3 regions of the Mesorhizobium sp. M0778 genome follow, and region 3 is predicted to be linked to each of the others. Evidence: predicted binding sites of a transcription regulator. Region 3 holds the regulator's gene; each other region holds the start of a gene.
The links. Region 3 encodes LexA, which represses DNA repair genes until DNA is damaged. Its sites were predicted from a motif close to TGTTCNNNNTGTGTTCNG; they were not measured.
Positions count from the first base shown of each region.

Region 1: the regulator LexA is predicted to act here: its motif matches at 6,020-6,037, upstream of NKI22_RS30195 (YifB family Mg chelatase-like AAA ATPase).
Region 2: the regulator LexA is predicted to act here: its motif matches at 1,696-1,713, upstream of parE (DNA topoisomerase IV subunit B).

Region 1 is NZ_JAMYPA010000037.1:29,460-40,188, reverse strand. It holds gene NKI22_RS30210 (hydantoinase/oxoprolinase N-terminal domain-containing protein) at 1-661, shown strand, start outside; gene NKI22_RS30205 (malate synthase G) at 952-3,126, shown strand; gene NKI22_RS30200 (hypothetical protein) at 3,260-4,354, shown strand; gene NKI22_RS30195 (YifB family Mg chelatase-like AAA ATPase) at 4,396-5,928, opposite strand; gene gshB (glutathione synthase) at 6,089-7,030, opposite strand; gene NKI22_RS30185 (GtrA family protein) at 7,247-7,621, opposite strand; gene NKI22_RS30180 (glycosyltransferase) at 7,629-8,636, opposite strand; gene NKI22_RS30175 (GtrA family protein) at 8,766-10,565, shown strand; gene NKI22_RS30170 (SDR family NAD(P)-dependent oxidoreductase) at 10,698-10,729, shown strand, end outside.
Region 2 is NZ_JAMYPA010000002.1:289,239-299,967, reverse strand. It holds gene gcvP (aminomethyl-transferring glycine dehydrogenase) at 1-269, shown strand, start outside; gene NKI22_RS05215 (GGDEF domain-containing protein) at 341-1,510, opposite strand; gene parE (DNA topoisomerase IV subunit B) at 1,784-3,832, shown strand; gene NKI22_RS05205 (DUF2336 domain-containing protein) at 4,009-5,130, opposite strand; gene NKI22_RS05200 (MaoC family dehydratase) at 5,241-5,732, shown strand; gene NKI22_RS05195 (HpcH/HpaI aldolase/citrate lyase family protein) at 5,736-6,617, shown strand; gene NKI22_RS05190 (nitroreductase family protein) at 6,638-7,222, opposite strand; gene NKI22_RS05185 (RgsD C-terminal domain-containing protein) at 7,380-8,345, shown strand; gene NKI22_RS05180 (lysophospholipid acyltransferase family protein) at 8,358-9,296, opposite strand; gene thrS (threonine--tRNA ligase) at 9,381-10,729, opposite strand, start outside.
Region 3 is NZ_JAMYPA010000010.1:92,415-103,143, forward strand. It holds gene tpiA (triose-phosphate isomerase) at 1-579, opposite strand, end outside; gene NKI22_RS16340 (SurA N-terminal domain-containing protein) at 722-2,614, shown strand; gene trpD (anthranilate phosphoribosyltransferase) at 2,611-3,621, shown strand; gene trpC (indole-3-glycerol phosphate synthase TrpC) at 3,626-4,438, shown strand; gene moaC (cyclic pyranopterin monophosphate synthase MoaC) at 4,441-4,947, shown strand; gene NKI22_RS16360 (molybdopterin molybdotransferase MoeA) at 4,947-6,152, shown strand; gene NKI22_RS16365 (hormone-sensitive lipase) at 6,160-6,990, opposite strand; gene kynU (kynureninase) at 7,086-8,333, opposite strand; gene lexA (transcriptional repressor LexA) at 8,805-9,536, shown strand; gene NKI22_RS16380 (ComEC/Rec2 family competence protein) at 9,530-10,729, opposite strand, start outside.

The DNA.
Region 1 (10,729 bases), on a different contig from region 3:
TGCGGCGCGTCTGGGTGCCGAGCTGTTCGCGCGCAGGCGTGACGGCCGCGGCCAGTTCATCGCCGCCTCGCCGGAGGCGATCTCGGAACGGGTGCTGACCACGCTGACCCGCCTGTCGGCGGAAGTCATCCTCGAGACCGCCTTCGCCGAGGATGGGCTGGATGGCGCGGCGACCGTCGCCCACGCGCTGGTCCAGCGCGCCGTCGACGCCCATCCCGGCATCGCCCGGCTCAGCGTCGCGCTCGACCGTCCGGTCATCGGCCTCGGCGCCTCGGCGCCGTTGCACTATGCCGGCCTGGCCGAGCTGGTCGGCAATGACTGCGTGGTGCCTGAGGATACCGATGTGGCCAATGCGCTCGGCGCCGTCGTCGGCCAGGTCCGGGTTTCGGCCGAGGCGCGGGTCAGCCAGCCCAAGGAAGGGCTGTTCCGTGTCGCCTCAGGCGAAAGCGTGCGCGATTTCAACGACGAGGCGGCGGCGATCGCCGCGGCGGAGAGAGATGTGCGCGCTATTGCCGCCGGGCGGGCGAAGGACGCCGGCACCGACAGCGCCGAGATCGAAATCGCCAGCGAGTTCCGCGTCTCCACCGTCGAGGGCCAGCGCATGTTCATCGAGGCGCATGTCGTGGCGGTCGCGTCGGGCAGGCCAAGGATGGCGGTGTGATTAGCCGATCTCCCCCCTCGAGGGGGAGATGTCCGGCAGGACAGAGGGGGGCGCTGTCCCGCCAACGTCTCAGTCTTTCGCGGTAACACCTCAGACTTGCGGCTGGTCGTAAATGGCAAGGTCGGCGATCCTTCACGCCCCCCTCTGCCCTGCCGGGCATCTCCCCCACAAGTGGGGAGATTGGCAGCTCCTGCAACGGCGAAAACGCCCTACCTTCACCTATGCCGAATTGACCCTGCAACCGCGACATGCCAAAGGCCCGGCCTAGCCTTTCGTCTGGAGAAGCCCTGATGATCGATCGCGTCGAGATCGCCGGATTGCGGATTGCCCGCGAGCTTCATGATTTTGTCGTGAACGAGGCGTTGCCGGGCACCGGCATTGAAGCGGAGGCATTCTGGAGCGGTTTTTCGGCGATCGTCCATGATCTCTCGCCAAAAAACCGGGCGCTGCTCGAAAAACGCGATGCCATGCAGAACAAGCTCGACCACTGGTACCGCGACAATGGCGCGCCCGTCGACATGGAGGCCTACAAGAGCTTCCTCCGCGAGATCGGCTATCTCCTGCCCGAGGGGCCGGCCTTCAGCGTGACGACCGAAAATGTCGACCCGGAAATCGCGCTGGTCGCCGGGCCGCAGTTGGTGGTGCCGGTGATGAATGCGCGTTATGCGCTGAATGCCGCCAATGCGCGCTGGGGCTCACTGTATGATGCGCTCTACGGCACCGACGCCATCCCGGAGACGGACGGCGCCGAGCGAGGCAACAAATTCAATCCGGCGCGCGGCGCCAAGGTCGTCGCCTGGGCGAAAAGCTTCTTCGACGAGGCGGTGCCGCTCACGACAGGCAAATGGGCCGGCGTGAACGGGCTTTCGGTCGCCAACGGCATGTTGCGGCTGGGCGAGGGCGGCGGCGCCACCACGCTTGCCGACCCCAAGCAGTTTGCCGGCTATCGCGGCGATGCCGCCGACCCCGAAGCCGTCTTGCTGGTCAGGAATGGCTTGCACATCGAAATCGCCATCGACCGCAACAACCAGATCGGCCGCACCGATCCGGCCGGCATTGCCGATGTCGTGCTGGAATCGGCGCTGACAACCATCCAGGACTGCGAGGATTCGGTGGCGGCCGTCGATGCCGAGGATAAGGTGCTGGTCTACCGCAACTGGCTCGGCCTGATGAAGGGCGACCTGGCTGAAGAGATCACCAAGGCCGGCAAGAGCTTTGTCCGAAGGCTCAACCCCGACCGCACCTATACCGCGCCCGATGGCGGCACGCTGACCGTGCCCGGCCGCTCGCTGATGCTGGTCAGGAACGTCGGCCACCTCATGACCAATCCGGCGATATCGGACCGCGACGGCAATGAGGTGCCGGAAGGCATCATGGATGCGGCGCTGACGGCGCTGATCGCGCTGCACGATGTTGGCCCCAACGGGCGCCGCGCCAATTCTCGCGCCGGCTCGATGTATATCGTAAAACCCAAGATGCATGGGCCGGAGGAAATTGCCTTTGCCGTCGAGATTTTCGACCGCGTCGAGGCGCTGCTCGGCATGGCGAAAAACACCATCAAGATGGGCATCATGGACGAGGAGCGGCGCACCACCGTCAACCTCAAGGAGGCGATCCGCGCCGCCAGGGACCGCGTCGTCTTCATCAACACCGGCTTCCTCGACCGCACCGGCGACGAGATACATACCTCGATGGAAGCCGGCCCGATGATCCGCAAGGGCGACATGAAGCAGGCCGCCTGGATTGCCGCCTATGAAGCCTGGAACGTCGATACCGGGCTCGAATGCGGGCTGGCCGGCCACGCCCAGATCGGCAAGGGCATGTGGGCGATGCCCGACCTGATGGCGGCGATGCTGGCCGAGAAAATCGCGCACCCTAAGGCCGGCGCCAACACCGCCTGGGTGCCGTCGCCGACGGCGGCAACCCTGCACGCCACGCACTACCACAAGGTCGATGTCCACGCCGTGCAGCAGGCGCTGAAAAGCCGGCCCAGGGCGAAGCTGGATGACATATTGTCGGTGCCGGTCGCAGTGCGGCCGAACTGGTCGCCTGAAGACATCCAGAAGGAACTCGACAACAACGCACAAGGCATTCTGGGCTACGTCGTGCGCTGGATCGACCAGGGCGTCGGCTGTTCGAAAGTGCCAGATATAAACAACGTCGGCCTGATGGAGGACCGTGCTACGCTGCGCATCTCTTCGCAGCACATCGCCAACTGGCTGCATCACGGCGTCTGCACGCCCGACCAGGTGATGGAAACGATGAAACGCATGGCGGCAATCGTCGACCGCCAAAACCATGGCGATCCGCTCTACCGGCTGATGGCGCCGGACTTCGACAAGTCCATCGCCTTCCTCGCCGCCTGCGACCTCGTCTTCAAAGGCCGCATCCAGCCCAACGGCTACACCGAGCCGGTCCTTCACGCGCGGCGGCTGGAACTGAAGGCGCGAGAGCGGAAGGGATAAAACCCTACGACAGTCGGGCTATGACCGGTCGCGCATCCTCAGGCATTAAATATTTGACCAATGTACTGTAGGGTGGGGGTGAGCGTGATTGGATACTGCCACGACAACGTGCGACGAATTTCTCAGGGGCCAAATGAGCAACAACAGGTCTGAACTAACCGTCAGAAAATTCTTTGCATCGATAATAGTCATTTGGGAAGCATTGCTATTCAATTCGCTGCCGACCCAGGCTGCAGAAGAGGTGCCGTTAGCTGTTCCTCTGATAAAATTGGAGTACCCGGGAAATCCACCCAATATCCGGATGTTGTATGTTAAGGTGCTGTCCCTCGGTAACAGAAAAATAAATCAACCGCTCTTATTGGATACCGGATCCAGTGGCATGACGATCGGCTGTGCTTCTGTGCTTCCCAAGAAGCTGTGTTCCGTCGAAGGAATAAAAATCACGAAAGATCTGGAACTGGATGGGATAACCGTTACCACCCAAAAAGCCGTCATGAATTACGGAACCTACGATGAGTACGGAAATGTTGCGTTGGCCCGGGTGACTTTCGGCTCCCGAGGCTCTTCCGTCTCCACCGAGGCATCCATCCCCTTCCTTGTTCGCTATAAGGAGGTCAGACGCAGCACAGGTGAAATCGTCGGCGGCCGGCTCTGGCCAAAAGGGATTTTTGGCATTTCCCCTATTGGGGGTGGTGGACCAAATCAAATGCTGAAATCCCCAATGGATGCCGTGAGTCCCAGAAATGGCTTGCGAAAGGGGTATTATCTTTCTCCGATAGGAACCGATTGGAGAGCTTGCACGAACGAGGAGGCGAATTGCCCGGCAGTTAAGGCACTTCACATTGGGATATCGGACAGCGTGAAAAGCGGCTTCAATATGGATAAGTGGAAAACCGCTAGCGAGCGCTATAACTTCCCAACCATAGGTTCATGTATCCTATTGAAAGAAAAAACAACTTGCCGGCCGACGCTTTACGACACGGGAAACTCCACGATCGTAATAGCGGACAGCCCGCCAAAAGATTCGGGCGGATCAATGGACGTCGGGACCAGAGTGGCGGTAAAAATCGCGATGCTGGGGGAGTGGAAGTTCGACACGTCATACGGGTCCGAGTTGGAATTCTCTCCAACGATCGGCCACAACATCATTGGCATACGATATTTTGAAACGAATAGTTTACTAGTTGACCTCGAAGCGAAAGAGATCGGAATCCGCATCGGGAATTGACCAGAACTCTTCATCGTGTTCGGCCGTAGGACGGGACGCTCCTACGCCGCCTGCGCCATCCGCTCCGAGCTCATGCGGTAGGAAATCGCTTCGGCCAGATGGATGCGGCCGACCGTCTCGCTGGCCTCGAGATCGGCCAGTGTCCGCGCCACCTTCAAGACGCGGTGGTAGGCTCGTGCGGAAAAGCCGAGCTTTTCGCTGGCATCCCTCAGCAGCGACAGGCCGGCGGCATCCGGCATGGCGATCTCCTCGATGAACGACGGCGAGCAATGCGCGTTGGTGGTGGCGGACGTTGCGCCGAGTCGTTCGAAACGCTCACGCTGGATCGTACGCGCACGCGCCACGCGTAGTGCTACCGCCGCGCTTTTCTCCGCCCGGTCCGGCCGGATCAGATCGCTGGCCGAGACCGCCGGCACCTCGATCCTGAGATCGATGCGATCGAGCAGCGGGCCGGAAATGCGCGCCTGGTAGTCGGTGCGGCAGCGGTCGCCGCGCAGGCAGCGATAGCCCGGCTCGCCGGCCATGCCGCAGCGGCACGGGTTCATCGCCGCGACCAGCTGGATGCGCGCCGGATAGGTGACGCGATGGTTGGCGCGCGCGATCATGCAGTCGCCGGTCTCCAGCGGCTGGCGCAGCGCATCGAGCGCCTGCGGCGAAAATTCCGGAAACTCGTCGAGGAACAGCACGCCGTGATGGGCAAGCGAGGCCTCGCCCGGCCGCACGCGCAGGCCGCCACCGACCATCGCCGCCATCGAGGCCGAATGGTGTGGTGCCCGGAACGGCCTCCGGTCGGTCAGCTTGCCTTCGCCGAGCTCGCCGGCCACCGAGGCGATCATCGAGACTTCGAGCAATTCCCTGGGCGCCAGCGGCGGCAGGATCGACGGCAGCCGCTGCGCCAGCATCGACTTTCCCGACCCCGGCGGCCCGACCATCAGCAGATTGTGGCCGCCGGCCGCCGCCACTTCCAGCGCCCGCTTGGCGGTCTCCTGGCCCTTGATGTCGGCAAGGTCGGGCAGGTCGCGCGCCGAGGCGTGGATGCCGGCTTCCGGCCGCGACAGAACCTGCGTGCCGCGAAAATGATTGGCGATGGCGATCAGGCTGCGCGGCGCCAATATGTCGAAATCCTTGCCGGCCCACGCCGCTTCCGGCCCGCAGGCAAACGGGCAGATCAGGCCCTTGCCTTCGGCATTGGCGCCGATCGCCGCCGGCAGCGCTCCGGCCACCGCGGCAATGGTGCCGTCAAGCGACAATTCGCCAAGCACGACATAGCCGGCCAGCATGTCGCCCGGAATGGCGCCGAGTGCTGCCATCAAACCGAGCGCGATCGGCAGATCGTAATGGCTGCCCTCCTTGGGCAGGTCGGCAGGCGCCAGATTGACGGTGACCTTCTTCGACGGCATCGACAGGCCGGATGCATGCAGCGCCGCCTGCACCCGCTCGCGGCTTTCGGCTACAGCCTTGTCGGCCAGGCCGACGATGTGCATGTTGACCTTGCCCGGCGCGATCATCACCTGCACGTCGACCGGCACGGCCTCGATGCCCTGGAAAGCAACCGTGCGAACCCGCGCCACCATGTCTTCACCCCGGCTGCAGGCTTGCCCCAAGCCCTTGCGATCATGCCGCGAACGGCGTCACCGGAGACAACCACAGATTTCCGGCGAGGGCAAGAACATTTGGGGAACGGCTGAACGCAGCGGCTCCAATGGGTTGCAACGCGGCCGCTCCGAAGCGAGACTAGTTACGCTTGCCCTCCACCGCATCCCAGAACAGGCTGGCGATGTCGGCGCCGCCGAAGCGCTTCACTTCGCGTATGCCGGTCGGTGAGGTCACGTTGATCTCGGTCATGTAGTCGCCGATGACGTCGATGCCGACGAGGATGAAGCCGCGCTCCCTCAGCCACGGGCCGATGCGGCCACATATCTCGCGTTCGCGCTCTGTCAGCTCGGTCTTTTCGGCGCGGCCGCCGACATGCATGTTGGAGCGCGAATCGTGCTCGGCCGGCACGCGGTTGATGGCGCCGACCGGCTCGCCGTCAATCAGGATGATGCGTTTGTCGCCGGCGCGCACCTCCTTGAGGTAGCGCTGCACGATGTAGGGTTCGCGGAACATCTGGCCGAACATTTCGAGCAGCGAGGCGAGGTTGCGGTCGGCCTCGTGCAGGTGGAAGATGCCGGCGCCGCCATTGCCGTAGAGCGGCTTGACGATGATGTCGCCAAACTCCTTGCGGAAGGCGGCGACTTCGAGCGGATCCTTGGTGATCAGCGTGTCCGGCATCAGGTCGGGAAATTCGGTGACGAAGATCTTTTCCGGGCTGTTGCGCACCCAGGCCGGGTCGTTGACCACCAGCGTCTTCGGATGGATGCGCTCGAGGATATGCGTGGTGGTGATGTAGTTCATGTCGAAGGGCGGATCCTGCCGCAAAAGGATGACGTCCATCTCCGAAAGATCGGTACGGATTTCTTCGCCCAGTGAATAATGGCTGCCCTTCTCGTCGCGGACCTGCATCGCCTCGATGCGGGCAAACACCTTGCCGTCGCGCAGCGACAGCCGGTCGGGCGTGTAGTGGAACAGCTGGTGGCCGCGCCGCTGCGCTTCCAGCGACAGCGCAAACGACGTGTCGCCGGCAATCGACACGGTGGAGATGTGGTCCATCTGGACGGCGACTTTCAGGGGCATGGCAGCTCTCCGGCGCACTTGCAGCGATCCACTTGGATGCACAAAGTACGCTCCAACACTTTTGAATCCATGCATCGTGCTGTCCGAAAATCGATTCCGATTTTCGCGCCGATGCATCGACGACAGCGATATAAGGAAATCGGCGGCTTCTGCCAATCGGCCAAGGTCATGATGAGGCTGCGCTTCGTTTGGCGCAGATCCCAATGCGATGTGCCGTCAGTGATCGAAGACCAGCTTGGAATAGCCGAGGAAGGACAGCGCCATGGCAATCAGCGAGGCGACCGCAAGGGCGATGAGCGGCGACACCGTCGGCAGCGCGAACAGGATGGCGCAATAGACGAGATAATTGACGACGCTGGTGGCAATGCCGACGCCGCCATAGCGTGCGCCCTCTTGCGCGATGCCGCGGCTGGAAGGCGAAAACGTCAGATGGCGGTTGATCAACCAGGTGACGGACAGGGCAAAACCGATCGAAATGATGCGAGCCGCGAATGGTCCGAGCGGCGCTATCGTCAGCACCAGCCAAAGCGCCGCCGCATCGGCGACGAAGCCGACGCCGCCGGCGAAAATGAAGCGGGCGAGGCGTCCCATTCAGGCTCTAGGCCGCGCGCGGGGTCTTGCCCGGTCCGGCCTTCAAAGTCGCGAGGGCGCTTGCACGTTCACGTTCGACGCGACCGGAAGGCATCGACAGATAGAAGATGCGCTTCTGCTCGGCCCGGCCGCGCGACACCGAATCGAGGATTACCCCGGTCACCGCCGCCAGCATCGACAGCAGCAGCAGCCCGACCGACAGCACCCAGGTCGGCATGCGCGGCACAAGCCCGGTTTCGGCGAACTCGATCAGCACCGGCGCCATCAGGAACAGGCTCGATGCCAGGAAGAACACCGAAAAAGCGCCGAAGAAACGCAGCGGCTGTGTCTCCTTCATCAGCATGGCGAACATCCACAGGATCTTCGCGCCGTCGCGAAAGGTCGACAGCTTCGACGAGGAGCCTTCCGGCCGGCGGCCATAGTCGAGCCCGATCTCGCTCACCGGCAATTTGAGCTGCGAGGCGTGCACCGACATTTCGGTCTCGATCTCGAAACCGCCGGAAACGGCGGGAAAGCTCTTGACGAAGCGCCTGGTGAAGGCGCGGTACCCCGAGAAGATATCGGTAAAGTCCGAGCCGAACAGCCGCTTGTAGAGGCTGTTGAAGATGCGGTTGCCGAAGGCATGGCCAGTCCTGCCGGCATCGTCGGCGACGCCGCGCCTGGTGCCCACCACCATGTCGGAGCGCTCGGTCAGCAGCGTGTTGATCAGTTGCGGCGCGTCCTCCGGCGCATAGGTGCCGTCGCCGTCGGCCATCAGATAGATGTCGGCCTCGATGTCGGCGAACATGCGGCGCACGACATTGCCTTTGCCCTGGCGCGGCTCGCGCACCACGATGGCGCCGGCGGCGCGGGCTCGGAGCGCCGTCAGATCGCGCGAATTGTTGTCGTAGACATATATCGCGGCGGCAGGCAGCGTCTCGCGAAAGCGCCGCACCACTTCGCCGATCGTCAGCTCCTCATTGTAGCAAGGCAGGAGCACGGCGATGCTCGGCTCATGGCGCACTTCTTGTGGCATTTTCGTCTCCGGATGCCCTGTGAGGTCCCTGACCGCTCAAACGCCGGCCTCGCTCGGGCGGCTTTACTATTTATTGAAGCTGTTAAGGCTAGGTTTAAACCGCCCCGTATTCCTTCCAAAGGTCCTGATATGAGCACAGCCGACGATGGCGCCTCCATTTGGAGGTCCGATATCGCGCTGGCGCTGCTTGCCACGCTGCTGGCGCTTGCCGTCAATGCCTTTGCCGGTTTCCCGGAACTGACCAATGCCGGCGGCGACAACGACAATCTGCTGCGCCTTGTCGAAGTTCGCGACATGCTGGCCGGCCAAAGCTGGTTCGATCTGCACCAGTACAGGATGGGCCTGGAAGGCGGCTTCGTCATGCACTGGTCGCGGCTGGTCGATGCGCCGATCGCCGCCATCACGGCCGTGTCGGCCCTGACCGGGAGCACGGTCTTTGCCGAGAATTTTGCGCAAGTGCTGTGGCCGGCGCTGCTCTTTTGCCTGACCGTATTTTTCACCGCTCGCACCGCGCGCAGCTTTGCTGGTGACGGCGCCGTGCTGCCCGCTGTCGTCGTCGGCGCCGCCGCACTGCACTTCCTCGGCATTTTTTCGCCTGGCGCGCTCGATCACCACAATGTCCAGCTGATGCTGAGCATGGCCAGCCTGAGCCTTCTGCTTGAAGCGCCCTTGCGCGGGCCGGCGGCACTACTCTCCGGCCTGTGCGCCGGATTGATGCTGGCCGTCGGCATGGAAACCGCGCCTTATGTCGCCACCATCGGCGCCTCTGTCGCCACGCTGTTTGCCCTCGACGCCGATGGCGAGAGGCCGATTGCCAGGGATTTCGGCCTCGGCTTTGCCGGCGTGTCCGCTCTCGTCTTTGTCGCCACCATCGCACCGTCCGCCTGGGGTCAGGCGCAATGCGACGCCTTCTCGACCGTGCAGTTCGTCGTCGCAGCGATTGCCGGAACCGGCCTTGCGGCGATAGCGTCGGTCGAGCCCGCTGGCCGCACGCGCCAACGGCGCATCGCCTCGCTTGGCCTGCTTGCCCTGATATTGGCCGCAGTCGTCGTCTTTTTGTTCCCGCAATGCCTGGCAGCGCCCTATGCCAACCTCGATCCGCGCCTCAAGGAGCTATGGCTTGATCACATCGACGAGGCGCAATCGCTGTTCAAGCTTCTCGCTGAAGATCCGGCCGGGGTGGTGGCGCGCTATGCTACGCCGCTCATCGCGCTCGTGCTGATGGCGCTTCGCCTTGGCCGTGGCGGCTGGCGGCGGCAGGACAGCCTTGTCGGCACGCTGCTTGTCGTGGCCTTCATCGTCAGTGCCTGGCAGGTGCGCGGTTCGACATTCTCGATCGCCTTCGCCGTCATCCCGCTTGCTGCCTGGATTGCCAAATGGCGTCAACGGGCCGAGGCCAGCCCGTCGCGCGGCGTGGCGCTGCGCATGGCCGCCGTCTGGCTGGTTTCGGTGAATGCCGTCTGGACTGGGGCTGCCGCGGCGACCTCGGTCGCCTTCGAGGACAGCAATACCGCCGCCGATAATGGCGACGGCGCCGATGTCGCTTGCCAGCGCATGGCCTCCTTTGCGGCGCTTGGCCGCCTGCCCGGCACCACGGTGCTGGCAATTTCCAATCTCGGATCGCCGATCCTGGCCTATTCCGGACACCGCGTCTTCGCCGGGCCTTATCATCGCAACGTCGCCGGCAACCTGCTGGCGCTCGATGCCTTCCTTGGGTCCGATGCCGATGCCAGGACAATCCTGGCGGATCATCACGTCGGCCTCGTCGCATTGTGCCCCGGCAGCCCCGAAAGCAAGCTCCTCGCCGCCAAGGCGCCGGCAGGTTTTCTCGCCGGGTTGATGCGCGGCAGCGTACCGGAATGGCTTGAGCCGGTTGCCGGGACCAGCGGAGCCGCCGTCGAATTGTACCACGTCCGGCTGGGCGGCTGATCGATCGGGGGCGCGTGCGGCCTTTTGTCGGACATAAGTCCCGACTATCCACTCTTTCGCCCTTGCCCGCCCGACATGGCTGGATAGGATGCGCGCCGGTCAGACCGAGATCGTTGGACCGGGAGAGAATTCATGATGCCATCGGCACACTTTGCCGACCTCGA
Region 2 (10,729 bases), on a different contig from region 3:
CCATAGCCGGCGAGGCAGCCAAGGTGGCGAAGGGCGAATGGCCCTTGGCCGACAATCCTCTGGTCAATGCGCCACATACCGCCGCCGAGGCGTTGGCCGGCCAGTGGACCCATCCCTATTCGCGCCTGGAAGCGGCCTACCCCGCCGGCGATGCCGATACGGCGGCAAAATACTGGCCACCGGTGTCACGCATCGACAACGTCGCTGGCGACCGCAACCTGGTCTGCTCCTGCCCGCCGCTGTCGGAATATCTGGGTGCGGCGGAGTAGACCATGATCCCGAAGAGTGGAATCCGGTTTTCGGACAAGATCATGGTCTAACAAGAAGATAGAAGCCTCAATCAGGCAGAACGCAAGGCCGGCCCGTCGGCCTTGCTCGCCCTGTCCCGGGCGATGACGCGATTTCGCCCGGCGCGCTTTGCCGCATAGAGCGCGGCGTCGGCTTCGGCCAGCACATCATCGAGACCGGTGCCGCTCGTCCCACCAAAGCCGATGCCGCCGCTGACTGTGCTTCGCAACGGACCAAGCTGGGTGGCCACGACTTCCGTACCGAAGGCGACGCTGATCTTGCTCGCAATGTCATAGGCCTTTTCTTCCGTCATCCGCGACATGACGAGCACGAATTCCTCGCCGCCCAGCCGGAAGGCGTCGACGCCGGTTCTGGCGTATTTCCTGATGACGGCGGCAAAGCGGCGCAGGACCTGGTCGCCGACCGGATGACCGAATACGTCGTTCGTCCTTTTGAAATGGTCGAGGTCGAACATGGCGACGGACATAAACGGACCGAAGACCCGCTCGCCGTAGAGTGCCGTTAACGCCCGCCGGTTCATCAGCCCGGTCAATGGATCGGTCATCGTCTCGGCCTTCAATTCGATCTGCGCCTGCAAATGGTGCAGGGAGAGCGTTAATGCGCCAAGCCCGGTCATGCAGGCGACGGCTACGACGGAATTCACCCGCTCGGCCCAATTGTCCGGTGCTACGCCGAGCACCCACTGGCCCTTGACCAGCAGGACCGCGCCGCAAAGTCCGAACGACAGCGCACAGACGCCGCTCAGGAACGATACGACCAGCAATATCCGGCGATCATGACCACCCTCAATCCAGAACATCGCCCCGATAAGCGAGAGTAGCGCCGTTACCGTCGCGTAGGTGACAATGAAGCCGACACCATCAAACCCGAGATACGTCGCGCCCGCGCAAACAGCCATCGCAGCCAAGGTCGGCAAGATGGCGCGCCTATAGTCGCGCATGCTGAGATATTGCATGGCCGACAGGCAGATAATCAGGAAGCCGAGGCTGAGAAGAGCAAGCACGATCTGGCAAAGCCAGGGGCTTGGATCTCTTGTGTAATGCCAAAACAAGACCACATGTGCGACGAGCACGAGAATGCCGCACGCCACCGTCAGCACAAAGCGTGCCTGTGGCGCGGTGAACCAGATCGCAAACATGGTGATGCTGAGGCACGTGCCCGACAGCGCCGCTGCGAGCAGGAGCGAACTGTAATCCAACATGCTTAAGCGACAGCCTCTTGAGGGTTTCGCTGCATTCTAGGTCAGCGACAGTCCGCGGATATCGTTTTTCAGCCAACCTTGCGGCGTAACCTTCGGACAAGGTTTACAAAGCGTCGATGCTCCAAGCTTCGACCCCATTTCCGCCGCTTGGTTGTCGAATGGTTTTGCAGTAAGAGGCTCTATCCTCGAACGTAACAGGAACCTCCGTCGCCTGCCCGCAAAAAGCGTGGCAGTATCGGGTGGTGATTCGCAGCATCGGAATCCAGGACCGGCATGGACGACAATAACGATCTTTTCGGCAATTTGGGCAAGCAGCCGCAACCGGCTCGCGCCGCGCGCCCGGCCGACCCGCTGGTGCAGGCGGCGAAGCGGCCGGCGCCCCGCGATGCCAGCGAGAGCTATAGTGCCGCCGATATCGAGGTGCTGGAGGGGCTGGAGCCGGTGCGCCGCCGCCCGGGCATGTACATTGGCGGCACCGACGACAAGGCGATGCACCATCTGTTCGCCGAGGTCATCGACAATTCGATGGACGAGGCGGTCGCCGGCCATGCTACCTTCATCGATGTCGAGCTTTCCGCCGACGGATACCTGTCTGTAACCGACAACGGCCGCGGCATTCCGGTCGATCCGCACCCGAAATTCAAGAAGCCGGCGCTCGAACTCATCATGACCACGCTGCATTCAGGCGGCAAGTTCGACAGCAAGGTCTACGAGACCTCGGGAGGCCTGCACGGTGTCGGCGTTTCCGTGGTCAACGCGCTGTCCGACCATCTCGAGGTCGAGGTTGCGATTGGGCGCAAGCTCTATCGCCAGCGCTTCTCGCGAGGCGTTCCGGTGACCGGCCTGGAGCAGCTCGGCGAGGTGCACAACCGGCGCGGCACGAAGATCCGCTTCCATCCAGACGAGCAGATTTTCGGCAAGGGTGCTGCGTTCGAGCCGGCGCGGCTCTACCGCATGGCGCGGTCAAAAGCCTATCTGTTCGGCGGTGTCGAAATCCGCTGGACCTGCGATCCCTCGCTGATCAAGGAAAAGGACACGACGCCGGCCAAGGCAGAATTCCATTTTCCGGGCGGCCTCAAGGACTATCTGAAAGCCTCGCTCGGCGACGAATTCCAGGTGACCCGTGAAATGTTCGCCGGCAAGAGCGAGAAGCAGGGCGGCCACGGTTCGCTCGAATGGGCGGTGACCTGGTTCGGCGGCGACGGCTTTATAAATTCCTATTGCAACACCATTCCGACCGCGGAAGGCGGCACGCATGAGGCCGGCTTCCGCAACGTTCTGACGCGCGGCTTGCGCGCCTATGCCGACCTGGTCGGCAACAAGCGCGCTTCGATCGTCACATCCGAAGATGTGATGATCTCGGCGGCGGGCATGCTGTCGGTGTTCATCCGCGAACCGGAATTCGTCGGCCAGACCAAGGACAGGCTGGCGACGATCGAGGCCATTCGCATCGTCGAAAGCGCCATCCGCGACCCGTTCGACCACTGGCTGGCCGACAATCCGCAGGAAGCTTCGAAACTGCTCGAATGGGTGATCGCGCGTGCCGACGAGCGGGTGCGCCGCCGCCAGGAAAAGGAAGTGTCGCGCAAGAGCGCCGTGCGCAAGCTGCGCCTGCCCGGCAAGCTCGCCGATTGCACGCAGAATGCAGCGGCCGGCGCCGAGCTCTTCATCGTCGAGGGCGATTCGGCCGGTGGCTCGGCGAAGCAGGCGCGCGACCGCGCCAGCCAGGCGGTGCTGCCGCTCCGCGGCAAGATCCTCAACGTCGCCAGCGCCGGCAACGACAAGCTGGCCGGCAACCAGCAGATAGCCGACCTGATCCAGGCCTTGGGCTGCGGCACGCGCTCGAGATACCGCGACGAGGACCTGCGTTACGACCGGGTCATCATCATGACCGACGCCGACGTCGATGGCGCCCATATCGCTTCGCTGCTGATCACCTTCTTCTACCAGGAGATGCCGAGCCTGGTCCGCGGCGGCCATCTCTATCTGGCGGTGCCGCCGCTCTACTCGATCCGGCAAGGCGGCAAGGTTGCCTATGCCCGCGACGATGCGCACAAGGACGAACTTCTGCGCACCGAATTCACCGGGCGCGGCAAAGTCGAAATCGGCCGCTTCAAGGGGCTGGGCGAAATGATGGCCGCCCAGCTCAAAGAAACCACCATGGACCCGAGAAAGCGCACGCTGCTCAGGGTGGACGTCATCGACGCCGAGGCGGCGACCAAGGATGCGGTCGACGCACTTATGGGCACCAAGCCCGAGGCCCGCTTCCGCTTCATCCAGGAACGCGCGGAATTCGCCGCGACGGAAGTGCTGGATATCTGAGCGTCTTCTGCTAGGCGAGCCGCGGACGGCGGCTGTCACTGTGCGCAAGACTTTTCCGGATTTTTGGCGAAGGATGAGGCCTGGAACGGTTCAGCGTTTCACGGAAACGCCGAACCGCTCAGTTTTTTATTTTGACGCAAGTCGGAAAACCGTTTCACACTTTTCCTGGAATTGCTTTAGGCAGCCGCGATCGCCAGCGCGTGCCCGCGTGCGTTCTCGCGCAGCGCGTCGAGATGGATCGATCTGACCAGCCCGGCGAGATCGCCTTCGGCGGACTGTCCGCCCAATTCCTTCAGCATCAGCCAACTGACTTCCTGGACGCCGGCGAGGCGTTTGCCATTGGCGACCTCACGCCAGACCTTCAGCGCGCGCAGGATGATGGCGTGGGTGGCAGCGGCAAGCCCGGCGCTGCGGAACAGTGCCTGCAACGCTATGTCATGCCCGCCGGCCAGCAGTGCCCTCACCCGTTGTTCGGACTGCTGGCTGAGCGCGACCAGCGCCGAGCCAAAGAAGTCGACCTTGCCGTGCGCGATGGTGCGGATGACGAAGCTTGCGGTCAGGTCGCCGCGCAGGCGCAGATGTTCGACAAGTGCGGTATGTTCCTCCGCCCGCGTGCCTTCGATCAGCGTCACCGAAGCCTTGACGCAAGCATCGCGCGTGATGCGCTCGGCCCTGGCGGCGCCCATCAGCGCCAGCACCAATGGCGACCCCTTGAGCATCTCCCCTAGCTTGACCAGCAGCATATGCCGGCAGTCGGCGGGCAGCCGGGTGTCGGCGATCAGCGCCTCGCGCACCAGAGGCAGATGGCCGTGACGCTCGGCCATGCGGCGAAAGCTGACGGATGCGATGTCGGCGCCGCTATTGGCGAGCAGCGTGGTGCAGGCTTCCGGCTCACCGACCTCGGCGATCGCTGCCGCAACCGACATCGAGACGCGCGGCCGGTCGGCGATCACCTTCTGCGTCGCTTTCTGGCCGCCGGCAACCCGATCAATCAGGTCGGAATCGGTAAGCAGCGGCGAGCGCGCCAGTACCAAAGCGGCCACCTCGGGCTGGTCCGAAGCCAGCGCGCTGACGATCTGCGGCGGCGCATGATGGCTCAGAGAAAGCGCATCGGCGATCGCCAGCCGCACCTTCGACGATGCGTCATCGAGCAGCAACGTCAGCGCCGCCTCGGCAGCGCAGCGGTCCTCGAAAGGCAGGTCCGAGTCGACATAGGCGCGAGCCAGCGCGCTTGCCGCCGCAGCACGCTCCGACACCTTTGCCGTGTGGATCCATTTCAGGAAATGCGAAACGACCATGTCGCCTGCTTACGCCCTTTGCCAGAACGCTTCTGGCGCCTGTCGGGACCGTAGGCACAAATGGTTTACGAACGGTTCACCATGTTCGTTAACTGGCTTGCGGGCGCGATATGCAACGCCTATCAACCCTTAAGCAGCGGAGGAGATCGACCATGGCCGGGCTTTATCTTGAGGAGTTCGCTGTCGGCCAAGTGTTCAAGCACACGCTGCGCAAAACCGTGACCGAAAGCGACAATATGCTGTTTTCGGTGATGACGCTGAACCCGCAGCCGCTGCACATCGATTTCGACTTCGCCGCCAAGAGCGAATGGGGCAAGCCGCTGGTCAATTCGCTGTTCACGCTTGGCCTGATGATCGGCATCTCGGTCAACGATATCACCGTCGGCACCACCATCGCTAATCTCGGCATGAGGGAGACGGTGTTTCCACATCCCGTCTTCCATGGCGACACGATTCGCGTCGAGACCACTGTCGTCTCGGTGCGCGAATCCAGGTCGAAACAGGACCGCGGTATCGTCGAGTTCGAGCACCGCGCCTATAACCAGAGCGACGTGCTGGTTGCCAGATGCACGAGGCAAGCCATGATGATGAAAAAGGCATAGCCGATGCGTTCCCTGCTCTTCGTTCCCGGCGATTCGGAAAAGAAGCTGCAAAAGGGCTTTGGCGTGGGCGCCGACATGGTCATCGTCGATCTCGAGGATTCGATTGCCTCGCAAAACAAGGGGCTGGCGCGCGACACAGCGGCGCGTTTCCTCGCCGGGCACAGGCACCGAACCAACTCCGCGATCTATGTGCGCGTCAATGACCTTTCGACCGGACTGACCGACGACGATCTGGCGGCGCTCGTGCCAGTGAAGCCCGACGGCATCATGCTGCCTAAGTCGAACAGCGGACTGGATGTCCAGCATCTCTCGGCCAAGCTCAGGGTGCACGAAGCTGAAAGCGGCCTGCCGGATGGCGCGATAAAAATCCTGCCGATCATCACAGAAACGGCCGCCGGCGTTCTGGCCGCCGCGACCTACGCCAAGGCAAGCGCGCGGCTTGTCGGCGTCACCTGGGGCGCGGAAGATCTGTCGGCGGCAATCGGCGCGCGCTCGACGCGCGACGCGAATGGCCGCTACACGGATGTATTCCGCTTCGCCCGCACCATGACCCTGCTTGCCGCGAGTGCCGCGGAAGTCGCGGCGATCGACACAGTCTTTCCGGATTTTCGCGACATGGCCGGCTTCGAGGCCGAATGCGCCCAGGCCGAGCGCGACGGCTTCACCGGCAAGATGGCGATCCATCCGGCGCAGGTGCCGGTCATCAACGCCGCCTTCACGCCTTCGGCGCAAGCGGTGAAAAGCGCCCGGGCGATCGTCGAGGCATTCAAGGCGGCGGGAAACCCCGGCGTCGTCGGCATCGACGGCAAGATGTACGACCGGCCGCATCTCAAGCTCGCCGAGCGGCTCCTGGCTCGAGCCAGGGCAGCTGGGCTTGACGCTTAGGGTCTGCCCCGCGTCGAAAATTACCCCACCCACGGCCCCGAATAGTCGGCATAGAGCTTTGCCGGATCGGGGCGTGGCCGCTCCGGTGCCGGCCCCTGATAGGAGCCGATATGGACAAAACCGACGACCCGCTCATGCGGCGCCAGACCGAGGATCGCCCTGCCCTCTGGCACGTCGGAATACCAGTTGCTGATCATGTTGGTGCCGTAGCCCAGTGCATTGGCGGCAAGCATCAGGTTCATCGCCGCCATGCCGCCGGACAGGAACATCTCCCATTGCGGGATCTTTGGATTTTCCCTGGGGATCGAGATCACGCCGATGACCAGCGGCGCCCGCGAAAAGCGTGCCAATTCCTGGTTGCGGCGGCCTTCCGGCAACGGCCCTTCGCGCTGTTCGGCAAGTGCTGCCAGCTTTTTGCCGATCTCGACGCGAGCCTCGCCGCGATAGAGGATGAAACGCCAAGGCTCCAGCCGGCCATGATCCGGCACCCGCGAGGCGGCGGCGATCATCGTCGCGATCTCCGCATCGCCCGGTGCCGGCTCTTTCAAATCCGGGATCGGCGCGGAATTTCGGGTCAGCAGAAAATCGATGATCGGCGACGCCATGGGCGCAAGTCTCCTGGAATTTGAGCTGAAGCGCGCCATCGGGATATCGGGCGGCTCGGGGCATTGGCGCGACGCGCCGGACAAAGAGCCCTCTAGCAGAAGCCGACCGGACTCTTAAGCCTTGAAATTGCCACCGCATTGGGCTTCAACGCAAGGCATGTTTGAGGGGACATTGCGTCTTTTCCTGATATGGCTCGCTGCCGCACTGTTGATGGTGCCGGTTTCGCTTGCCGCCGCCCAGAATGTAGACGGCCTCAGTGATCTGAAACTTCCCGGAATTTCGGGCTATGCGCCTCCGAAAAGCGAGACATCGCTGGCATTGGGCAGCAGCGGGGCGATCACGCTGTCGGCGCAATTGACCGACAAGGGTGCCGACATCACGCGCGGCATCGTCTGGCGCGTCTTCAAGCCCGAATCGGCCAGCGACGGCAAGCTGCCGATGGTCGCCTCCGCTCATGGCGGCACCGCCGTATTCCAGCTCGAGCCGGGTTCCTATCTGGTCCATGCCTCCTACGGGCGGGCCGGCGCCACCAAGCGCATCACCGTCGGCAAGGAAGCCAAGCGTGAGAGCCTCGTGCTCGATGCCGGCGGCCTCAAGCTTGATGCCGTGCTGTCGGGAGGGGTGCGCATACCGCCGAAGAAGCTGCGCTTCTCGATTTATGAGAGCCACGCCGCGGCCGATGGCGATCGCGCGCTGATCATACCCGATGTCGAGCCGAACAGCGTCGTGCGGCTCAATGCCGGCACCTACCACGTTGTTTCGACCTATGGCGCTGTGAACGCGGTCATCCGCTCCGACATCCGCGTCGAGGCCGGCAAGCTGACCGAAGCGACGGTCGAGCATCGTGCCGCCGAGATGACCATGAAGCTGGTGCGCGAGCCGGGCGGCGAGGCGATCGCCGACACCTCCTGGTCGCTGCTGAACGAGTCCGGCGACCCGATCAAGGAGACCGTCGGCGCCTTTGCCTCGATGGTGCTGGCCGAGGGCGACTACACCATCATCGCCAAAAACCGCGACCGCATCTACCAGAAGGATTTTACGGTGGTGGCCGGACACAATCAGGACATCGAAGTCCTGGCAACCGAAGCTTCGGCCATCGATTCCGAGGAAGGCGCCGACTAAGCCGCGCCCCCTCTAGGCTGCTTTGCGCATGCGTCGCGCCAGCAACGGCACGCGGCCAGTCGTCTCGGCCGGCGCCAGATCGAAGACGCCGCGCTGAAGGCGGTCGAGCAAGGCCTTGCGGTCTCGCAGCGGCTCCAGTTCGTCCCACCCCAGCACGTCGCCGACGCGCACGTCGATCGATTTGCCGGAGAGCCGCGCAAATTCACGGATGAGCAGCGATGTGCGCAGTGTCAGCGAGGCCTTGCCGACGAATTTCGCCACACGCCCGTCGCGTTCGGCCATGTTCATCGGTCCGCTGACCAGATGGAACAGCCGGCCGTTCTGGCCCGAAAAATGCAATGGGATGACCGACGCCTTTGCGTCCTGAACGAGACGGGCCGGAAACACCTTCCACGGCAGATCGCGTGCCCGGCCAAACCCCTTCGGCGCGGTGGCGACACCTCCCGCCGGAAAGACGACGATGGTGACGCCCTCCTTGAGCAGCCGCACCGCTTCATGGCGGACCGCCATGTTGTTCTTCAGCGCGTCCTTGGTCTCGGAAAAGTCGATCGGCAGCGAATAGGGCTCCATCTCGCGGATCTTGAGCAGATCCTTGTGGATCATGACGCGGAACGGTCGGCCGAGCTGCTCCGCCAGCGACAACACGGCAATACCGTCGCCGATGCCGAACGGATGGTTGGCAACAATCACCAGCGGCGTGTCGGGCAGGTTTGCCGGCGGCCATTGACCGGCGGTCCGCACCCGGACGTCGATCAGCTCCAGCATGCGGCCGAACACGCGCTCGCCGTTCGGCACCACTTGCCGGCGCCAGAAATCATAGAGTGCGGCGAAGCGATCACGTCCCGACAGGCCTTCGACCGAGTGGATGAACCAGCGCGTCAGCGCCGGCTGATGCGGACCGGCATAGGAGAGCTCGGGAAACGGTCTTTCGCGCATCTTCAGCTTGAGCATGGGGCTCGCTACACAATTGGCGTGACAAGCATATGAAAATGGCGGTGGAGCGATCCACCGCCATTTCGTTGCTGATTGGCCGGCTCAGGCCGCGCGGCGCTTGCGGTCGGGTGTCACCGCCTCGTCGGAAAGCAGTTTCACGGCGGCCGCGAGGCCAAGCGATTCCTGGTCGCGCGACCCGAGACGGCGGACATTGACCGTTTCTTCCTCAGCCTCGCGCTTGCCGCAAACGACGATGACCGGCACCTTGGCAAGGCTGTGCTCGCGGACCTTGTAGTTGATCTTCTCGTTGCGCAGGTCGGTTTCGGCGATCAGCCCGGCCGCCTTCAGCTGCGCAACGACTTTTCGCGCGTAATCGTCGGCATCGGAAGTGATCGTCGCCACCACCACCTGCAGCGGCGCGAACCAGAGCGGGAAATGGCCGGAATAATTCTCGATCAGGATGCCGAGAAAACGCTCCATCGAACCGCAGATGGCGCGATGCACCATCACCGGCTGCTTCTTTTCCGAATCGGAGCCGATGTAGAAGGCGCCGAACCGTTCCGGCAGGTTGAAGTCGACCTGCGTGGTGCCGCATTGCCAGTCGCGGCCGATGGCGTCCTTCAGCACATATTCGAACTTCGGCCCGTAGAACGTGCCCTCGCCCGGATTTACGCCCGTCTTGATCCGGTTGCCCGACCGCGCCGCGATCTTGTCGAGCACGTCCTGCAGCACGCCCTCGGCGTGATCCCACATCGCGTCGGTGCCGACCCGTTTTTCGGGGCGGGTCGCCAGCTTGACCGTGATTTCGTCGAAGCCGAAATCGGCATAGGTCGACAGGATCAGGTCGTTGATCTTGATGCACTCGTCGGCGAGCTGTTCCTCGGTGCAGAAGATGTGGGCATCGTCCTGGGTAAAGCCGCGCACCCGCATCAGCCCGTGCAGTGCGCCGGACGGCTCATAGCGATGCACATTGCCGAATTCCGCAAGTTTTACCGGCAGATCGCGGTAGGACTTCAGCCCGTGTTTGAAGATTTGGACGTGGCCGGGGCAGTTCATCGGCTTCAGCGCAAACACCCGGTCGTCGTCGGTGTCGTCGCCGGCGACCGTCACCTTGAACATGTTGTCCCGGTACCAGCCCCAGTGGCCTGAGGTCTCCCACAGGCTCTTGTCGAGCACCTGCGGCGCGTTGACCTCCTGGTAGCCCTGCTCGTCCAGGCGGCGGCGCATGTAATTGACCAGGTTCTGGAACATCCTCCAGCCCTTGGCGTGCCAGAACACGACCCCGGGGCCCTCCTCCTGGAAATGGAACAGGTCCATCTCACGGCCGAGCTTCCTGTGGTCGCGCTTCTCGGCTTCCTCCAGCATCGTCTGATAGGCTTCGAGCTGCGCCTGGTCGGCCCAGGCCGTGCCGTAGATGCGCGTCAGCATCGGGTTGTTGCTATCGCCGCGCC
Region 3 (10,729 bases):
ACGGATATGCGCATGCGCCTCGGCGACGTCGGCGGCGGTCGGGGTCAAGCCGGTGCCGATCGCCCATACCGGCTCATAGGCAATGACGCTGTTGGACGCCGTGGCGTTTGGCGGTACCGAGCCCGCAACCTGGCGCGACAGCACGTCAAGCGTGGCTCCTGCTTCGCGTTCGGCTCTTGTCTCACCAATGCAGATGATAGCCACCAGCCCGGCGCGCCATGCGGCGGAGGCCTTGGCCTGCACTATGGCATCGTTCTCCTTGCGATCAGCACGGCATTCGGAATGGCCGACGATGACATGGCTGGCGCCTGCATCCTTCAGCATCTCCGCCGAAATACAGCCGGTATAGGCGCCGCTTTCCTCGGTGTGGCAATCCTCACCACCGGCCCGGACCGGCGTGCGCGACAGAATCTCGGCGGCGTGCGCAAGCAAGGTCGCCGGCACGCAGACCACGGCTTCGGTCTCGGCGTCGAGCCCGCTCATGAAGCCGTTGCCGATCATCCTGAGCTCGTTGAGCGAGGCGCTGGTCCCGTTCATTTTCCAGTTGCCGGCGACGAGCGGGCGGATTCCAGGCGTCATGGGATTTGTTTCTCCGGGCAATTTCCAGCTGGCTCTCACTATCAAAATCAGGCCACAAAGCAATCGACAGTGAGCAGGAAGGGCGCTATTGCGCTTGTTTCAGACTCGGCGCATGCGAAATGCGCAAAAATCGGAAGTACTCATGCTTGGTATGTTGAGAAGCGCGGCGGGGACCTGGGTCGCGAAACTGCTGCTGTCATTGTTGGTGTTGAGCTTCGCCGTCTGGGGCATCTCGGGGCGGCTGATGGGCGGTCTTGCCGGCCATGACGCCGTGATTACGGCCGGAGGCACCAAGGTCTCGATCAACGAATACCGCCTCGCCTACGATCGCCAGCTCAGCGTAATGTCGCAGCAATTCGGCCAGCGCATCAGCCGTGAGCAGGCGACGGCGCTCGGCATCGACAACCAGGTGCTGGCGCAACTCGTCTCGGGCGCCGTCCTCGACGAGCAGGCCCGCAAGCTCGGCCTTGGCCTGTCCAAGGACCGGCTGGCCGAACTGACCCGCGAAGACCCGGCGTTCAAAGGGCCTGGCGGAACCTTCGACAGGCGAACCTTCGAGTACCTGCTCCGGCAGATCGGCATGCGGCCGGAGGACTATCTGAAAAACCGCGCCCAGGTGGCGGTCCGCCAGCAGATCGTCGAGGCGGTTTCGGATGGCCTCAAAGCCCCGGATACATTCTTCAAGGCGGTCGCGCTCTATCGCGGCGAAGATCGCACAATCGACTACCTGACCTTGCCGAAATCGCTGGTCGAACCGATAGAAGCGCCGTCCGACAGCGTGCTTTCGGCCTATTTCGGGGAGAACAAGAAAACCTACGCCGCGCCCGAATACCGTAAGTTCTCCTATGTCAGGCTCGAACCGGAAGACATCATGGATTTGAGCGCAGTGACCGATCAACAGGTCAGCGACGACTACAACAAGAACAAGGCGCGCTACACCACGCCCGAGATGCGCACCATCGAGCAGCTTGTGTTCAAGACGCCTGATGCTGCCAAGGCGGCGCTCGATTCGCTCAGGACCGGCGCGACCTTCGACAAGATCGTCGCCGCCGAAGGCAAGACGCCGGCCGACACCCTGCTCGGCACGCTGGCCAAGGACAAGATCGCCGACAAGGCGGTTGCCGATGCTGCCTTCAAGCTCAACGCCAATGAAGTCAGCCCGGTCGTACAGGGCGCCTTTGGCCCCGTTCTGCTGCGCGTCACCGAGATCAAGCCCGAAGTGGTGAAGCCGCTGGCCGAAGTGTCCGAGCAGATCCGCAAGGATCTGGCACTGGGCGAGGCAAGTCGCATCTTGCTGGACGTGCACGACAATTACGAGGATACTCGCGCCTCCGGCAGTTCGCTCGCTGAGGCAGCTGCCAAATTGAAGCTGAAGGTCGTTACCATCGACGCCATCGACCGCACCGGCCGAAGGCCGGATGAAAGCATCGTCAAAGACCTGCCGGAATCGCCGGCGCTCATCAAGGCGGTGTTCGAATCCGAACCCGGAACCGACAATGAAGGCCTCACCACCGCCGATAACGGGTTCGTCTTCTACGACGTAAGCGCGATCACGCCGGCCCGCGACCGCACGCTGGACGAAGTCCGCCAGAAGGTCGTGGCCGACTGGACCGCGGCGGAGACCACCAAACGGCTTACCGCAAAGGCACAAGAGCTCGAGAAGCGTCTCAAGGCCGGCGCCACGCTCGAGGTGATCGCCGGTGAGCTCAAGCTCGAAAAGCGGACCAAGCGCGGTGTCAAGCGCGATGCTGACGACGTCGATTTCGGCAAGGAAGGGGCCGCCGCGATGTTCGGCGTCGGCGAAGGCGGCACCGGGCTAATCCCCTCGCCCACGGGCGACGGACAGATCCTGTTCAAGGTTGCCGAGGTATTCGAGCCCGCCGGGGCCGACGCCAACTCAGTACCCCAGGACGCGCAAAAATCCTTCACCTCCGGTATGTCCGACGACCTGCTCGACCAGTTGGTGGCGCAGTTGCAGACGCAATATGACGTCCGCATCGATCAGACGGCCGTAACCCAAGCCCTGGCCAGATGAGCGCGCTGAAGATCCACATCGCCAAGGTCGCCGCCGGTAGCGCTCTTTCCTTCGAGGAGGCGCGCGAGGCCTTCGACATCATCATGTCCGGTGACGCCACCCCCGGCCAGATCGGCGGCTTCCTGATGGCATTGCGGGTGCGCGGTGAGACCGTCAGCGAGATCGCCGGCGCCGTCGCCACCATGCGCGCCAAGATGCTGCGCGTCGAAGCCCCCGAGGGCGCCATCGACATTGTCGGCACCGGCGGCGACAATTCGCACAGCGTCAACATTTCGACCGCATCCGCCTTCGTCATCGCCGGCAGCGGCGTGCCCGTCGCCAAGCACGGCAATCGCGGACTGTCCTCGCTGACCGGCGCCGCCGATGTTCTGATCGCGTTGGGCGTCAAGATCGACATCCCTCCGGAGACGATCGGCCGCTGCATCCACGAGGCCGGAGTTGGCTTCATGTTCGCGCCGGCGCACCACCCGGCGATGAAGCATGTCGGCCCGACCCGGGTCGAGCTCGGCACCCGCACCATCTTCAACCTGCTGGGTCCGCTTTCCAATCCGGCCAGTGTCAGACGGCAGATGGTCGGCGTGTTCCTGCCCGAATGGATCATGCCGGTGGCAGAAACGTTGAAGGAGCTTGGTGCCGACCATGCCTGGGTCGTCCATGGCGACGGTTATGACGAGATCACCACCACCGGCGAGACGCAGGTCGCCGAATTGGCCGGCGGCGAGATCCGCAGCTTTGTGCTGACCCCGGAAGCGGTCGGGCTGAAGCGTCACACCAAGGACGAGTTGCGCGGCGGCGACGCCGCCCACAATGCCCAGGCTCTGCGCGACATGCTGGGCGGCGCCGCCGGCGCCTTTCGCGACACGGTGCTGATGAATGCCGGCGCCGGGCTGGTGGTGGCCGGCAAGGCGACGACACTTACCGACGGCATGGTGACGGCGGCGCAGGCCATCGACAGCGGCCGCGCGCTGAAAGTGCTCGACAGGCTGGTCGAGATTTCGAACGGTTAGAACTATGTCCGACATCCTGCGCAAGATCGAGGCTTACAAGCGCGACGAGATCGCGGCGGCCAAGGCGCAAGTGCCGTTTGCCGAGATCAAGGCACGGGCAACGGACGCCGAAGCGCCGCGCGGCTTTCTTTCCGCCCTTGAAGCAAAGCGCCAATCCGGCAGGTTCGCGCTGATTGCCGAAATCAAGAAGGCTAGCCCATCCAAAGGCCTGATCCGCGCCGATTTCGATCCGGCGGCGCTGGCCAGGGCCTATGCGGAAGGCGGTGCCGCCTGTCTTTCGGTGCTGACCGACGCACCCTCTTTCCAGGGGGCGCCCGCGTTCCTCAGCGATGCGCGCGCTGCCGTCGAGTTGCCTGCCTTGCGCAAGGATTTCCTGTTCGATCCCTATCAGGTCTACGAGGCCAGGGCATGGGGCGCCGATGCCATACTGATCATCATGGCCAGCGTCGACGACGCGTTGGCAAGAGAACTCGAAGCGACAGCTTTCGGGCTCGGCATGGACGCGCTGGTCGAAGTGCATGACGAGGCTGAGATGGAACGCGCGCTGCAGCTGTCGTCGCGGCTGATCGGTATCAACAACCGCAATCTCCGGACCTTCGAAACCAGCCTCGAGACCTCGGAACGGCTGGTCGCGATGGTGCCCGCCGACCGCCTTCTGGTCAGCGAGAGCGGTATCTTTTCGCATGACGATTGCCGCCGGCTGGAGCGGAGCGGCATCGCCACTTTTCTGGTCGGTGAGAGCCTGATGCGTCAACAGGACGTGGCCGCTGCAACGCGCCTGCTTTTGACGGGCAAGGCGCCGGCAGAGGCGATCTGAGGATGGCGGCCGCCCTCACCCATCTTGGCGCGCGCGGCGAAGCCAACATGGTCGATGTCGGCGACAAGGCTGAGACGGTGCGCACGGCAGTCGCGGAGGGCTTCGTGTCGATGCGGCCCGAGACGCTGGACATGATCCTCGCCGGCGATGCCAAGAAGGGCGACGTGCTCGGTACCGCGCGTATCGCCGGCATCATGGCGGCCAAGAAGACGCATGAACTGATCCCGCTCTGCCATCCACTGCTGCTGACCAGGATATCTGTCGATATCGAGCCGGACGCAGCTTTGCCCGGCCTGAAGGTCACAGCATTGACCCGCGTCACCGGCAAAACCGGCGTTGAGATGGAGGCCCTGAGCGCCGTCTCGGTCGCTTGCCTGACCATCTACGACATGGCCAAGGCGGTCGACCGCGCCATGGTCATCTCCGGCATCAGGCTGGTTGAAAAGACCGGCGGCAAATCCGGCGACTACAAGATCACCGAAGATGGGGTCACCGAGGCAGGCCGCTGATGGCGCTGGTCCCAGTTGCTGAGGCGCTCGAGCGCCTGTTGGACGGCGCAGCTGCACTGCAGGGCGAACGCGTCGCGCTGCTGGATGCCGCCGACCGCGTGCTGGCGGAGCCGGTTGTGGCGCTCCGCACCCAGCCGCCGTTCAACGCCTCCGCCATGGACGGCTATGCCGTGCGGGCGGCTGATATCGCGTCCTTACCAGCAAAGCTTTCGGTGGTCGGCATGGCGCCGGCCGGAAGCGGCTTTGCCGGGACGGTGCAGCAGGGGCAGGCCGTCCGTATCTTCACCGGCGCGCCGCTTCCCGAAGGCGCCGACACCATCGTCATCCAGGAGAACGTCCGCGATCTCGGCCGCGGTGTCGTCGAAGTGACGGAGCCGACGGTGCAGGGGCGAAACATCCGCCGCCTCGGGCTCGATTTCGCCAAAGGCGACGTCCTGCTGCACAAAGGCCGCCTGCTCGACCCGGCGGCCTTGTCGCTGGCGGCATCGGCCAACCACCCCGAGGTCGGCGTGGTCAAAAGGCCGTTGGTCGCCATCATCGCCACCGGCGACGAATTGCTGCCGCCGGGCAGCGAGCTTGGCCCCGACCAGATCATCTCCTCCAACGCCTATGGTGTCGCCGCCGCCGCACAGTCGGTCGGTGCGCGAGTGCTCGACCTTGGCATCGCGCCGGACCGCAGGGAGGCGATCGCTGCGCTGGTGGAAAAGGCCGTGAAGGCTGGCGCGAACGTCATCGTCACGCTGGGCGGTGCCTCGGTCGGTGACCACGATTTCGTCCATGACGTGCTGACCGGGCAAGGCATGACTCTCGATTTCTGGAAGATCGCCATGCGGCCGGGCAAGCCGCTGATGTTCGGGCGGCTGGGCGACATTCGCTGCATCGGCTTGCCCGGCAATCCGGTGGCGAGCCTGGTCTGCACCCAGCTCTTCCTGAAGCCGCTGCTGGCGCGGCTCGGCGGCCGCGCCTTTCAGCAGGATATGCGTGAGGCACGGCTCGGCGCTGCCATGCCGGCCAACGATCTCAGGCAGGATTATGTGCGGGCTGTTGTCAGCGCTGACGCCGGCACGCTCGTGGCGACGCCGTTCAGCATCCAGGATTCCTCGATGCTGAAAATGCTGGCCGATGCCAACGGGCTGATCGTCCGTGCGCCGTTCACGCCCGCCGCGGCGGCGGGCGCCGCTTGCGACGTGCTGATGCTACGCTGAACCTGCCTCACTCCGAGATCAAGGTCCGGGTCAGCGGATGGTCTGGATCGGCCAAACCGTCGATGATGTTGAAATGATGCCGGTCAGGCTCGACCACCGAACTGGTCGCGGCACCCAGGCCGATCCAGATGTTGGCCAGCAACGCGCTCTGGCGCAGGAATTCGGCGCGCTCGCCGCCGCCGGCCCAGCAGGTCAGGCGGGCCTTGTCCATCGGGCGCAGCAGCACCGGGCTTTCGGCCTGCGCCTCGGCCTCATCGATCGCCAGCGTCTCGTTCATGCCGGTGCGCATGATCGGGCGCAAATCGTGCACACCCGAGATCGATACGACATGGCGAATGCGCCGGACAATTTCGGGCGCCAGCGGCGTCGTCGTCGTAACCATCCGGCTAACAAGATGGCCACCGGCCGAGTGTCCGGTCAGCATCAGCGGCCCTGCGACCATCCCCGCCGCCTTGCCGATCGCCGCGCCGACTTCCTGGACGATGCCGCCAATGCGCATCTGCGGACAGAGCGTGTAGGACGGCGTCGCCACGGCATAGCCGCGATCAACAGCGCCAGCGGCAAGATGCGACCAGAAACTCTTGTCGAATGCCATCCAGTAGCCGCCATGGACGAACACCACGAGCCCCTTGGGCTTGGTGGCCGGCAGGAAAAGATCGAGCCGGTTGCGTGGGCCATGGCCATAGGCCATGTCGAGCCGCGCCCGGCCCTCGGTCGAAAGCACGTCGCGAAAAACCCGCGCGGGCTCGACCCAGGCCGCCGGCCAGCGATCGCTGCCGGCTATGTTGGCGCCGTTGGCATAGGCGTTGTCCCAATCGGCAATGTGACGTTCGAACACCCTGCGCCCTCCCCTGGCAATATGGCCTTGCAACGAGCGTGAGCATCGCGCGGCGCGTCGTCGCCAGCCTCACGATTCCAGCTCTCGCATCAATCTCAAGTGACAGCCGCCTTGATGGCGAAGCGCGCATCCTTCCACGCACCGGTGCGCAGGATGTCCTCAAGCACTTCGACGGCCTGCCAGACATCGGCATAGCCGACATAGAGCGGGGTGAAGCCGAAGCACATGGTCGATGGCGCGCGAAAATCGCCGATCACGCCACGTTCGATCAGCGCGCGCATGATCTGGTAGCCATGCTCGTGCATGAATGAAATCTGGCTGCCGCGTTTTTCCCCGTCGCGCGTGCTTTCGAGCGTTAGCCCGTAAGTGCCGCACTTTGCCTCGACGAGCTCGATGAACAGATCAGCCAGCGCGATGCTCTTCTTGCGCACCGCCGTCATGTCGACATCGTTCCAGATGTCGAGCGCGCCCTTCAGCGTGCGCATCGACAGGACCGGCTGGGTGCCGCACAGAAACCGGCGGATGCCGGTGCCGGCCGCATAGCCTGGCTCGAAGGCGAAGGGCCGTGCATGGCCCCACCATCCGGTGAGCGGCTGCTGGATGTCGGCAAGATGCCGCTCAGCCGCATAGATGAAGGCAGGCGCGCCCGGTCCGCCATTCAGATATTTGTAGGTGCAGCCAACGGCAAAATCGGCGTTTGCCGTGTCGAGCTCGACTGGCATCGCACCGGCGGTGTGGCAGAGATCCCAGACGATCATCGCCCCGGCTTCCTGGGCCCTGCGCGTCAGCGCCGGCATGTCGCGCAGTTCGCCCGACTTGTAGTTGATGTGGTTGACCAGCACCACGGCGGTGCGTTCGTCGATCAGCTCTTCGATGCTCGGCGCGTCGACCCCCGAGAGGCGCAGCAGCGTATCTTTTCGCGTCGAAACCACACCCTCAGCCATGTAGAGGTCTGTCGGAAAACTGTCGCCCTCGGCGACGATGACCTGCCGCTCCGGCCGCATGGCCATGGCGGCGTGCAGCAGCTTGTAGATGTTGACCGATGTCGTGTCGCAGACCACCGTCTGGCCGGCCGCGGCACCGATCAGGCGCCCGAGCTGGTCGCCGAGTTCGAGCGGCATGTTGAACCAGCCAGCCGTGTTCCAGGCGCGGATGAGATCATGCGCCCATTCTTCGGTCGCTGCCTTGCTCAATTCATCGAAAGCTGCACGCGAAGCGGCCCCTAGCGAATTGCCGTCGAGATAGATCACTCCTTGCGGCAGCACAAAGCGGTTGCGCATCGCGCGCAGCGGATCTGCAGCATCCATCGCCCTTATGGCCACGAGATCGCGAATTCCTGTCATGATTTGTCTGCTCCCCCAAGATTCACCGCAACGCCGGACACGCATCGACGGCATCCATCGGTCACGAGCGGTTCTCCATTACCTGGTATCGCGCAGCAAGGCTCCACCGGCGACAAGTTGCCTGACCACGCGGTGGAAACCAGGAGCCAAGCCAACCCAAGGTTGGCGTTTTGAGTTCGTTTCGTTCACGGTGCATTGACCAAACCGCACAGTCGATACGGCTTCAATTCCGTGCCCTTTGCCGGCTGAAGGCCGATACCAGTGCCGCCTTCTGGGAACCCAGAGGCCGCAAACGAAAGCAGAATCAAGGCGATGACGCCCGCGGCGGTGAAAATGCAGCGTTCCGGTTTGGTGAGTGGTATCGTTTCCCGAGCCCTAACACATTCATTAAACTTTAAACAGTTGCGGAACACAACTGGAACAGATAGTGTTTGTTCTGGGTTTGTTTTTCTGATTCTGTTGGGGGTCGCTATGCTGACACGCAAACAACACGAACTGCTTATGTTCATCCACGAAAGGCTGAAGGAAAGCGGTATCCCGCCCTCCTTCGACGAGATGAAGGAAGCGCTCGACCTGGCTTCCAAATCGGGAATCCACCGGCTGATTACGGCGCTGGAGGAGCGCGGCTTCATTCGCCGTTTGCCCAACCGGGCCCGTGCACTGGAGGTGCTGCGCCTGCCCGATTCGATCGCCCCCGGCCTCAATGCGGCACGCAAGTTCTCGCCGAGCGTCATCCAGGGCAGTCTTGGGCAAGGTCCTCGGCAGGGCAAGCCGACATCGTCGCGGATGCCTGCAGCCGGCAATGACGACGATGTCGTCGCCGCCGTGTCGATCCCGGTGATGGGCCGCATCGCCGCCGGTGTGCCGATCGATGCCATCCAGCACCAGACGCATTCGATCTCGGTGCCGCCGGACATGATCATGGGCGGCGAGCATTATGCGCTGGAGGTCAAAGGCGATTCGATGATCGAGGCTGGCATTTTCGACGGCGACACGGTGATCATCCGCAATGCCGATACGGCGAGCCCCGGTGAGATCGTGGTGGCACTGGTCGACGAGGAAGAAGCGACGCTGAAGCGGTTCCGCCGCAAGGGCGCCTCGATCGCCCTGGAAGCCGCCAATCCGGCCTACGAGACGCGCATCTTCGGACCAGACAGGGTCAAGGTGCAGGGCAAGCTCGTTGGGCTGATCCGCCGCTACTGAGCTGCGCCCTTGGCGCCGGCTTTTGGCTTGTCGGCTCTGCGGTATGGCGGCATGCCCCGCGCCGCGCGTGAAAATTTCCGCTGCACGTGCCAGGGCCGGTATGATTTTTCGACGGCGAAGCGGATTTCGGCGCGTGTTGCCGCTTGTGGATCGAAATAGACGGCCGCACTTCCCGCGCGCGCCAGTTGCCGTTTGGTGACGACGAGGACCAGCCGGTCGTAGTAGCAGGGATTATGGGCGGTGGCGTCGTCGATGACGATCAAGCTGGCAAAGGCGCAGGCTGGCCGTGCAGTATCGCGGTCATTGGCTAGCGCGATGATCGCGCCGGATGGATGCCTGGCAAGGCAGAGACCGTCCGTGCAAATGAACGGCATGCCCGGCGGTAAGTCGGCCGGATCGGCAATGTCGAATTGCGGATCGTTCTTTCCAGGTGTTTCCGGCGCGACGATAGCCTCTGATGTGAGCGCGCGTTTCCAGTTGTCGATGGTGAACTCATTCGGGCGTGCCCGGTTGACCGCGAGTTCACCGCTGCCGATCGGCAGCGCGACGAGCCGTGCGTCCTCCGAGATCAATACATCGGGTACGCGCGTCTGCGTTGTCGTTAGCAAGCCGGCGAGCGCAAAAGGAAGGGCCACGAGCCGCAACCAGGTCGTCGCCATGCTGGCAATGACGAGGGCGATCGTCACCAAAAGGACAGATCTCAGCGAAATCAGCCCGACCGCATCGATCGGCGAGCGCTCGGAGATCCACCCGGACAGGGCGATCATCGCCGTCAGCCCCTTGCCCATCACGTAGAGGAAAGGCCCATCCGCGCCGAACGGCATCGCCAGCGCACTGAGGACGGCGAAGGGCATGACGACCAGTGAGACGATAGGCATGATGGCCAGATTGGCGAACAGGCTGAGCGGCGCCACGCGCTGGAAATGCCATATGGCGAAAAGCGCCGTGGCGCTCCCTGCAATGATCGAGGTCATCGCCAGGCCGCCCATGCCCAGCAGTACCTTTCTAGTGGCAAAGCGTAGCGGCGACCGCCGGGGCGGCGGCGTGGTGGCCCCGCCGGCGCGGTAATCGGACCAGCCTGCATAGGCGCCGACAAGGGCCGCCGTCGCGGCGAAGGACATCTGGAAGCTCGGACCGACCACCTCGTGCGGCGACACCAGAATGACCGCGATGGCCGAGATCGCCAGGTTGCG